3 regions of the Anaerosalibacter massiliensis genome follow, and region 3 is predicted to be linked to each of the others. Evidence: riboswitches for the same ligand, from Rfam matches in the RefSeq annotation. Region 3 holds a riboswitch; each other region holds the start of a gene.

Region 1 (3,214 bases), 140 kb from region 3:
TTCTGATATAAAGTCCTCTTTGTATTTATTAGGTATTTTTAAAGTTTCATTTCTACTTGAAATTATCTCATCATATAAAGGTACTATTTTCTTTCTCCACTCTTTTGAAATTTTATAGATATGCTCATTATTAAAAATATACTCACCATTTGAAGTAAGAGGAATAATATTTTCATAAGAATCCATTTTCATAGTTAAATAATTGCCTTCTTCATCTAGTTTCATATTTAAATAAAAATCTTTCTCTATTATCTTTATATTCTTGTACTCAGATCCCATTATAGAAGCATTAAAACTTCTACCTCCCATAAGCTTAAAAAAACTTTTCAATGCCTCTGGTTTAAGTAATATGTGCTTTCCTTTAAATATATTCTGGTCTCCACTTCCATAATATCTTGTACTATTTATTGTATGATTTTCATATAAAAGTTTCAGAAAGCTAATTACTTTTTCATCTTCAGGTCTAAATACATGATAATTAGGATTGAAAGTAAATTCTTTTCCAAAATATATTTCTTCTCCATTTTCTAAACTCTCAAAGAACTTTTTAACATTTCTTACTACATATAGCTTGTTTTCTCCCATTCTTAGACTTAAAAAAGAACTTTCATCAATGTCTCTGAAATCATTAAAATCAAATTCATAATTAAGTTCTAATTTTACAGGTATATTTTGATTTTCACTATTAAATTTATAATAATCAATTATGTTTTTTATATTTTCTTCATCTTTTTTTTGAAATGTATTAGATATATTTAAGTTTTTTATATATAAAAGAAGAGCAATGATATGTTTACAATCACCTGAATATTTTTCATAAGCTGGACATGTGCAATGAGAGGATACTAAATCATTATCTTTATCAAAAAAAAGCTCCACTATATATTCTTTACTTCCTTTAACTATTCCTTGAAAATATTTTAAGTCTTTATCGTACCTTAAATTCGTGACTCTACCATTATAATAACATTCTTTTCCTTTAATGTAAGATTGATAGTTTCCCGATCTTTCTAATAATAGCTTATCATCTATATTTAACATATTTCACCTCTATCAAAATCATGGGATTTATTATTCAATATCCTATTATATCATAGCCCATATTATATTTAAAATATACTCACAAGAAAAAGGGCTTAGATAATTCTAAACCCCTAACAAAACTTAATTAATTTCTCAATTTTATTCTATTATATCTTCTAAATGTGACACAAATAACTTTCTTATACTGTCCTCTTCTCCAAGGCCTTTTACATAGGTTTCTACCTTAAAACCTTCTTTTAAAAGTTTATTTTTCCAAGAATCTTCTTCATCTCCTGCCATATCATTTTTTGCATGATCTCCTGCAACTAACATGAAAGGTTTTAGTATTACCTTTCTTATTTTATTTTCTTTTAGTAAAGGTATTATATCTTCTATAGTTTCATTGCCCTCCACTGTACCTATATATACATTTTTAAATCCTTGTTTCTTAAATTCATCTTCTAATCTACTGTAACAATTGTCAGAAATATGATCTGTCCCATGTCCCATAAATACAATAGCTTCATCTTCTTTTAATCCCTTAGTATCTAGTGCTTCAACCACTTTTTTATAATCTTCTTCATCATATAGTAAGGGCTTTCCTACACTTATACTATTAAAATTGTATTTGTCCTTAAAACTATCTATGTGCCTATGCATTTTTTCATATTCATGACCTGGTATGATATGTAAGGATTGAATATATATATCTTTAGTCTCACCCTTACATATTTTCTCTAATGCTTCTTCTACATTATCTATTATTATGCCATCTCTCTTTTTTAATCTTTCTATTACCATTTGAGAAGTAAAAGCCCTTCTAATTTCAAAATCTTTAAATCTATCTTTAATTTCATTTTCTGTGCTTTCTATACATAACTTTCTTGTTTTCTCATAAGTTGTTCCAAAACTAACTACAAGGATAGCTTCTTTCATTTTATACCTCTTTTCTTTGAGTTATTTGTAAAAAATCCCATAGCCTCAAACAGCTATGGGATGGATATTCATATATATTTTAATACAAAAGCAATTCCTTCCCACCGAAGGCATACTTAAAAGTTATAGGCAGGTCTCCTGACTTGTGGTTTATCCTACTCTCAACACCTTCCCAAGAGGTGGTATATCGTTGATTTCGTACCACTTACAGTAGCGGGGGCTGTATTGGCTTTTACCAATTTCCCTTTTAATCATAATAAACCTATATCTCCTCTTATTAAGTTGTATAAAACATATGCTAACATAAGACTATAATTTTTGCAATTTTTTTAACTCTACTTAATAGCCTTCAATGCTTCGTAATTAGCCTTAATAGTATATTCTATATCTTCTTTAGTATGAGCTATAGATAAAAACATACCTTCAAATTGGGCTGGTGGAAGCATTATTCCACGATTTAACATTTCATTGAAATATTTAGCATACATTTCTGTATCACAAGACTGAACATCATCAAAGTTTTCAAAAGGTCCTTTTCCAAAGAAAAGAGTTAACATACTTTTAAATCTTACTATTTTTGCATTTATATTTAATTCTTCTATATTTTTTCTAATTCCTTCTTCTATCATAATAGCTTTTTCTTCTAGTTCCTTATATATATTTTTATTTTCTTTTAGTATTTTTAAATTTCTATATCCTACATGCATGGCTAATGGGTTTCCTGAAAGAGTACCTGCTTGATAAACTGGCCCTGTTGGAGATACCATTTCCATTATTTCTTTTTTTCCGCCATAAGCACCAACTGGAAATCCTCCTCCGATTATTTTACCAAAACAAGCCATATCTGGTTCAATTCCATATACTTCGCTAGCCCCTCCATAGCTTATCCTAAAACCTGTTATTACTTCATCAAATATAAGTACTGAACCATTCTCTTTAGTTATCTTCCTAAGGCCTTCTAAAAATTCTCTCTTTGCAGGAACTACTCCCATATTTCCTGCTACAGGTTCTAGGATTATAGCTGCTATATCTTCTCCAAAATCTTCAAAAGTCTTTTTTACATCTTCTAAATTATTATATCTGCAAACTATAGTATTTTTTACTATATCTGCTGGAACTCCACTGCTAGTGGGTACTCCATAAGTTATAGCTCCTGACCCAGATTTCACAAGTAAACAATCATTATGTCCATGATAGCAACCTTCAAATTTTATTATTTTATCCCTACCAGTATATCCTCTAGCTACTCTTATGG
Region 2 (3,214 bases), 150 kb from region 3:
TTGCCAATTTTTAAGGAATATAAAAAAATATCATCATTGGATCTACTTATTATTATAGTTAAAATGCTTATAAAAAGAAAGAATAAAGGCAATAAATAAATTTCAAAATAATTTTTACTTGGTATTCTAGCTACTACTGTTGTTAATAGAACCATAATTATAAAAATTATAAAATTAATATATATATTATTAAATCCTATAGCTACAAAAAGAGCAGCTATGGCAAAAATAAATTTTGCCATAGGATTAAATTTTTTTAGTTTATTAATATATGCATATCTATCTATTAGAAGCAACGTCTTTTTTCCCCTTCATATTACCTAATATATATCCAATAGTTCCTGCTCCAATTGCTACTTGAACTGAAAACAACAAACTTTCAATTTCTCCACTTGGTGGTTCCCATAAACTATCAAACCATGGTTCATAGTCAGGATTTATTTCTTCTATAACACCTTCTGCTTGATCATCTGCCCCTTCAAACTCTGAACCACCCATAAATATTAAAGGAAGTATAACAATTACTATTGCTAATATAAGGAGTAGTATATTCTTTTTACTTAGTGATTTCACTGCCCAACACTCCTTCCTTATGATATTCAATTAATAAATTATATATAACACTTGTTAAAATACCTTCTACAATAGCAAGAGGTATCTGCGTAACTGCAAATACACTTAAGAACTTAGCCATAGAACCTGCAAAACCTGTTACTGGATCTGGAAAAGCTAAAGAAAGTTGGATAGATGTAATAACATATGTGGCTAAATCTCCTAAACATGCTGCAACAAATACAGATACAGATGTTTTAGCCCCTCTTTTTTTCATGAATTTAAATAAACCATAGGATACTAATGGTCCTATAACTGCCATAGAAAAAGTATTGGCTCCTAAAGTGGTTAAACCTCCATGAGCAAGTAATAATGCTTGGAATAATAAAACTATTATTCCAACTACTGTCATAGTAGTAGGTCCAAATATTATTGCACCTAAACCTACTCCTGTTGGGTGGGAACAGCTACCTGTTACAGAAGGTATCTTTAAAGCTGATAATACAAACACAAAACCTCCTGCCAAACCTAATAATACTTTTTTATTGCTCTCTTCTTTAAATATTTTATTAACTCTTTTAATTCCTATAACTAAGAACGGTAAAGTTATAATAGCCCAAAATATAGCCCATTTAACTGGTAAAAAACCCTCCATAATATGCATTGCATTAGAAACACTTGGAGTAAGACCTAATAGCAATAAAATAATAAAAAAATATTTTTTCTTTTCTTTCATTAAAAATCACCTCACCTTAATAAAATAAAACCCAACCTAAGGTTGGGTTTATTATTTAACAAATAAAATGCATACAAATAATAAGTAACCACTTCCCACCGAAGGTTTACTTTAAGAATAATAGGCAGGTCTCCTGGCTTGTGGATCATCCTACTCTCAACGCCTTCCCAAATATCAGTGGCATTTTGTTGATTTCGTACTCACTTACAGTAGCGGGGCTGCATTGGATTTTCACCAATTTCCCTTTCAATCTTATGAACCTAAAATTATCCTATGTAATTTTCAATTTAATAATATCATAGCTATGATTATATATCAATATAAATTATTCCTTGAAAAACTTTCTTTCAATAAAATCTACTAATTTTTCTGTCTCTTCAAAACTAAATTGTGGAATATCCTTATTAATAGGAGTATTTGTAACAATACCAAATAAATCTTCGTCTCTAGATATAATTTCCTTAGATAAGCCCTTTCTAAAAACCTCTAGCTTAGGTTTGTTTTCTTTTTTATATCCTTCAGTTATTATTATATCAACATTATTAATCTTTTTTACTATACTATCTAAATTGTACTCTTTTTCAACATTTTCAATCATAGCAAATTTTTGTGATGATGAAATAATTACAGTATCTGAGCCTGCTTGAGTATATTTCCATGTATCTTTACCTGGATGGTCAATATTAAAATCACAGGAGTTATGTTTTATGGTAGCTACCCTATATCCTCTATATTTAAGTTCTTTCACTATATTACATAAAACTGTAGTTTTCCCTACATTAGAGCAGGCTCCTACAATTGAAAAAATAGGTATCATATCTTAACCTCCATATAATCAAATAGTTCAATTAACTGTCATAGCAAAAACTATATACTTTACTTATTCTATACCTTTATAAACTCTTACCTTTTCTCTAGTCCCTAAAGCCATGATTAAAAATTTCAATAAGACATAAGCTATAATCCCCGTTGTAAGATATATTTGAAATCCAACTATTTGAGTAGTTATATAAGATAAAAATTCATATCCTAAACTATCTAGAAATTCAGAAATCTTATTAGATGCAACTATACCTATAGCCATGGGGAAAGTCATTCCAGCATAGCTCGGACTAAAATCTATTGAAAAAAATACTGGTAATTTATAAATTAGGAAGCCTAGAGAAATTAGAACAGCAATATAAAGAAATCCTATTAAATATATATTTGGATCTTCTACAGTATTCAAATAACTTACTAAACACAAACTACATGGAGCTAATAAAATTGCTTGAGTATGATAGACTTCCCTTTTTATTTCAAATTTTATTAAACGAGAAATCATAAATGGAAGAATTATTATATATGTAAAAATACCATAATAAGTGATAAACTTACAAATAAGTAGTTCATCCATTAAACCACCTACTACTGCTGAAACCATTATACCATTATAAGTTACAAACCAACTAGGTAAAAAAGTCTCTTTATTAAATTTTTTAATTATATTTCTATAAGTGAATACGAGTATGTGTATCATATGAATTATAATACCTGAGAACCAAAGTCCCTTTCCAATACCTTTATGAAATTGAATATAGTAGCTTCCTAATAACATCATAATCATTGTAAATCCTGCATATAAACTGCTCAGAACAGTATTTGAATATTCTTTTTTAAATGTATTGGGAAAATTTAAAATTTTTATGATATAACAAATCCAAATAATAGTAGCAATCCACATAGTAACATGTCTTATCCAAGAGAATCCTAATCCCTGATAAACATTAGATAAAGTCAATGCCCCAACAAAAGTAGGCAAAATGGGCACTGGCAAATTTTCTAATCTCTCTATAAAATGATTATTCATTGTGGCTCCCTCCTTAGTAAGTGTACTCTAGATTTTCTTTTATATTGAAAAAATCAGAATAATCTATATTAAAAATA
Region 3 (3,214 bases):
ATTGTATATATGACTAATAAAAGTAACTCTCCTCTGTACATTATTTCAACAGTATTTTTTATATCTTCTTTTTCTATAACTTTATTTTCATCTCCAATAGTTGGCTTTTCTATTAATTTCCCAAAATAATAATTGCTTCCGCCAAGCTGTATATTCAAAAGTCCTGCTACAGCCCCTTCTGGATAAGCACTATTAGGACTTTTATGATTTTTTCTATCTCTTATCATTATCTTAAATCCATTCTTTACATCATATCTAAATATAGAAGAAATACACATTAATACTCCTGATAGTCTTGCTGGAATATAATTAAATAAATCATCTATTTTAGCTGGAAAATATCCTAAATCTATATATTTTTCATTAGTATATCCTAACATAGAGTCCATAGTGTTTATCATTTTATACATTAGTCCTCCTGGAGCTCCTAAAATAAATATATAGAATAATGGTGCAATAACTCCATCAGAAGTATTTTCCGCTACAGTTTCTATATCTGCTTTTATAATTTCCTCTTCACTTAAATTCTTAGTATCTCTTCCTACAATATAAGAAATCTTTTTTCTAGCATCTTCTATACCATTATTAAAAGCATTGTATACCTTCATAGCTTCTTTATGTAAGCACCTAGCTGCAATACATGTATATATTAGATAGATGTTTATAATATGGTATAAAACACTGTATTTTTTTATTCCTTTTAACAACATGAAAGGAATAAAAAAAGCTATAAATATATTAAACAAAGCTATTAAAAAACCGCCAATTTTAATTTCATTTTTACTTTTAAATACTTTTCTTATAGTTTTGTCTTCAAATGAAATTATATTTCCCATTAGCTTAACTGGATGGGGAAAACTATATGGGTCCCCTATTAAAAAATCTAAAACAACTGCTACTATAATATCTAACATTTATTTCACCTACATTTTGTTCATCAATGAATAAATATAATCTATATCCATATTCTCTCTTACTACTTTAGCTATTTTTTTTATTTCCTTTTCCATTTCCCTTATATCTTGTTTTCCATTGTTACATTCCTTTTCATATTCTAAGAGACTATCTTCATCTTCTAGTTCTAAATGTACATAAGGTATTGTTCCAACTACAGGAATATTTAACAGCTCTTCTATCATATCAATCCCTGGTTCTAAAAGAGATTTGTCACCTCTAAACTTGTTAATAACTAATCCTTTAACCCTCTTTCTCTCTTCTTCTTCTAATAACATTACTGTCCCATATAGAGAAGCAAAAACTCCACCTCTATCTATATCTGCTACTAATAACACTGGTGCATCTGCCATTTCAGCCATCCCCATATTTACAATATCATTTTCTTTCAAATTTATTTCTGCAGGACTTCCTGCACCCTCTATAACCACTATATCATGTCTATTTTCAGCTTCATCAAATGTTTCTTTAATCATAGGTTTTAAACCATTTTTAAATTTGAAATACTCTACAGCCTCCATATTCTTATATAGTTTTCCTTTTATAAATACTTGACTTTTTCTATCACTTGTAGGTTTTAAAAGAATAGGATTCATATTTGGATTTGGTTCCAGTTGAGAAGCAAATGCCTGTAGAACTTGAGCTGTACTTATTTCAAGTCCATCTGAAGTTTTATAAGACTTAGATGACATATTTTGAGCTTTAAAGGGAAATACATTATAGCCATCTTCCTTAAATACTCTACATAGAGCAGTACATAAAATGCTCTTCCCAGCTGAAGAAGTTGTACCTTGAACCATAATACTTGTCATATTTTCACCTCCAAAAAAGTACAAGAGAACTTCTCTCGAAGTTCTCTTGTTTTATAGAAAGTTCAATATTTCCCCAGTTTATGAACTAAGTAAACAAGCACTTTCTTTCCCTCCGAAAGAATGCTTTAAGCTCAGGCAGGTTTCCTGACTTACGGTTCAACCTCCTTCCTCCTTCCCAGCATAATAGCTAGTGGACTCTGAAATTTGTCACCGTTTACAGTAGCGGGGGCTGTAGCAGATTTTCACCACTTTCCCTTTTAACCACAAAGGCACCTTAGCTTTTATTTTAAATTATCCATTATATAATATCATTTTTTATATTTTTGTGTCAAATGGAAATATTATATCAGTTTAATATTCATAGATTCTTTGACATATCTAAACTCATGTTCACTTTCAGTTTTTAGCTTTAAAAGTATTAACTTCTTTTAATATTTTTCTTTTCTAACTCATATAATTAATATTTTATATTACTATTAATTAAAAACTATTTTTAAAACTCTAAAAAATTATATCTGCTATATTTTTTATTATATCTTCTTTATTAAATGGAGAAAGAAAGTCCACTTTATTAACTATTTTGTAGAGAAAGTTTTCTCCTTCCGTCTTTTCCCTAGTTTTGTGATTTTCTTTAACTATATTTAAAAGTTCATCATAATCATATACCTTAAATTTTTCTATATCATATAAAATAGCCATCTCCTCCAGAAATCTTATAACTATTTCCTGATAGCTATTTTCCTTTTCCATACCTAAAACATTACTTAACTTTGGAATTATAAATTCAAATAATGCTCTTCTATAAGGGATATCTTTAATTCCAAATATTTCTCCTATTCTTAAAACTTTTTCTTCTTCTGTATTTAAAAACATATCCAAAAAATAGTCTTCATCTTTTTCAGACTCAATATAATATTTATATCCCTTTAAACCTTTTAATGCTTTTAGTCCATCATAATAACCTAGTTTCAAATTTTTTCTGGCTACTTCAGTGTCAAAATCCAATGTTCTTCCTAAGTCTTCATTAGGAGATATATAAATTATATTTAAATCATTAATATCTATTTTCTTTAATCTTCCTGATCCATGAGTTCTTATAGCTATTAAATCTTTATAGCCTTTACTAGATAGAAGCTCTATAGGAAGATTATTATATATTGCTCCATCTATATATTTTTTTCCATCAATTTTCTCCTTTTTAAATACAGGTAAATATGCACTAGCAAGCAAGTACTCGACTAATTTTCCCTCTGGAATATCTTCAATATATAGTTCCAAAGGTTTTAAATCTGTAAGAGAAACTGTGACTATTCCAAAATCTTTACCTGAATTTCTAACTTTTTCTTCATCTATTAATTCAGTTAAGAGTCTTTTTAAAGGTGTTATGTCTATTCCTTTTTCGTCTATTACGCCTTTTATTTTTTCTCCTAAAATTTTAAAATCTTCTA

What was found. Region 3 has a riboswitch for cobalamin ahead of NSA23_RS06910 (cobyric acid synthase). Riboswitches for the same ligand answer to the same signal wherever they lie in the genome.
Region 1: another riboswitch for cobalamin. It lies ahead of NSA23_RS06145 (sirohydrochlorin cobaltochelatase); the one in region 3 lies ahead of NSA23_RS06910 (cobyric acid synthase).
Region 2: another riboswitch for cobalamin. It lies ahead of NSA23_RS06095 (energy-coupling factor ABC transporter permease); the one in region 3 lies ahead of NSA23_RS06910 (cobyric acid synthase).

Annotation. Positions count from the first base shown of each region.
Region 1 covers NZ_JANJZL010000003.1:175,206-178,419, reverse strand. The annotation lists gene NSA23_RS06150 (DEAD/DEAH box helicase) at 1-1,041, opposite strand, end outside; gene NSA23_RS06145 (sirohydrochlorin cobaltochelatase) at 1,183-1,959, opposite strand; cobalamin riboswitch at 2,071-2,240, opposite strand; gene hemL (glutamate-1-semialdehyde 2,1-aminomutase) at 2,295-3,214, opposite strand, start outside.
Region 2 covers NZ_JANJZL010000003.1:165,192-168,405, reverse strand. The annotation lists gene cbiQ (cobalt ECF transporter T component CbiQ) at 1-296, opposite strand, end outside; gene NSA23_RS06100 (energy-coupling factor ABC transporter substrate-binding protein) at 280-573, opposite strand; gene NSA23_RS06095 (energy-coupling factor ABC transporter permease) at 557-1,288, opposite strand; cobalamin riboswitch at 1,395-1,567, opposite strand; gene mobB (molybdopterin-guanine dinucleotide biosynthesis protein B) at 1,614-2,105, opposite strand; gene NSA23_RS06085 (TDT family transporter) at 2,169-3,137, opposite strand; gene NSA23_RS06080 (NAD(P)/FAD-dependent oxidoreductase) at 3,151-3,214, opposite strand, start outside.
Region 3 covers NZ_JANJZL010000003.1:317,170-320,383, reverse strand. The annotation lists gene cbiB (adenosylcobinamide-phosphate synthase CbiB) at 1-914, opposite strand, end outside; gene NSA23_RS06910 (cobyric acid synthase) at 924-1,766, opposite strand; cobalamin riboswitch at 1,884-2,058, opposite strand; gene NSA23_RS06905 (patatin-like phospholipase family protein) at 2,268-3,214, opposite strand, start outside.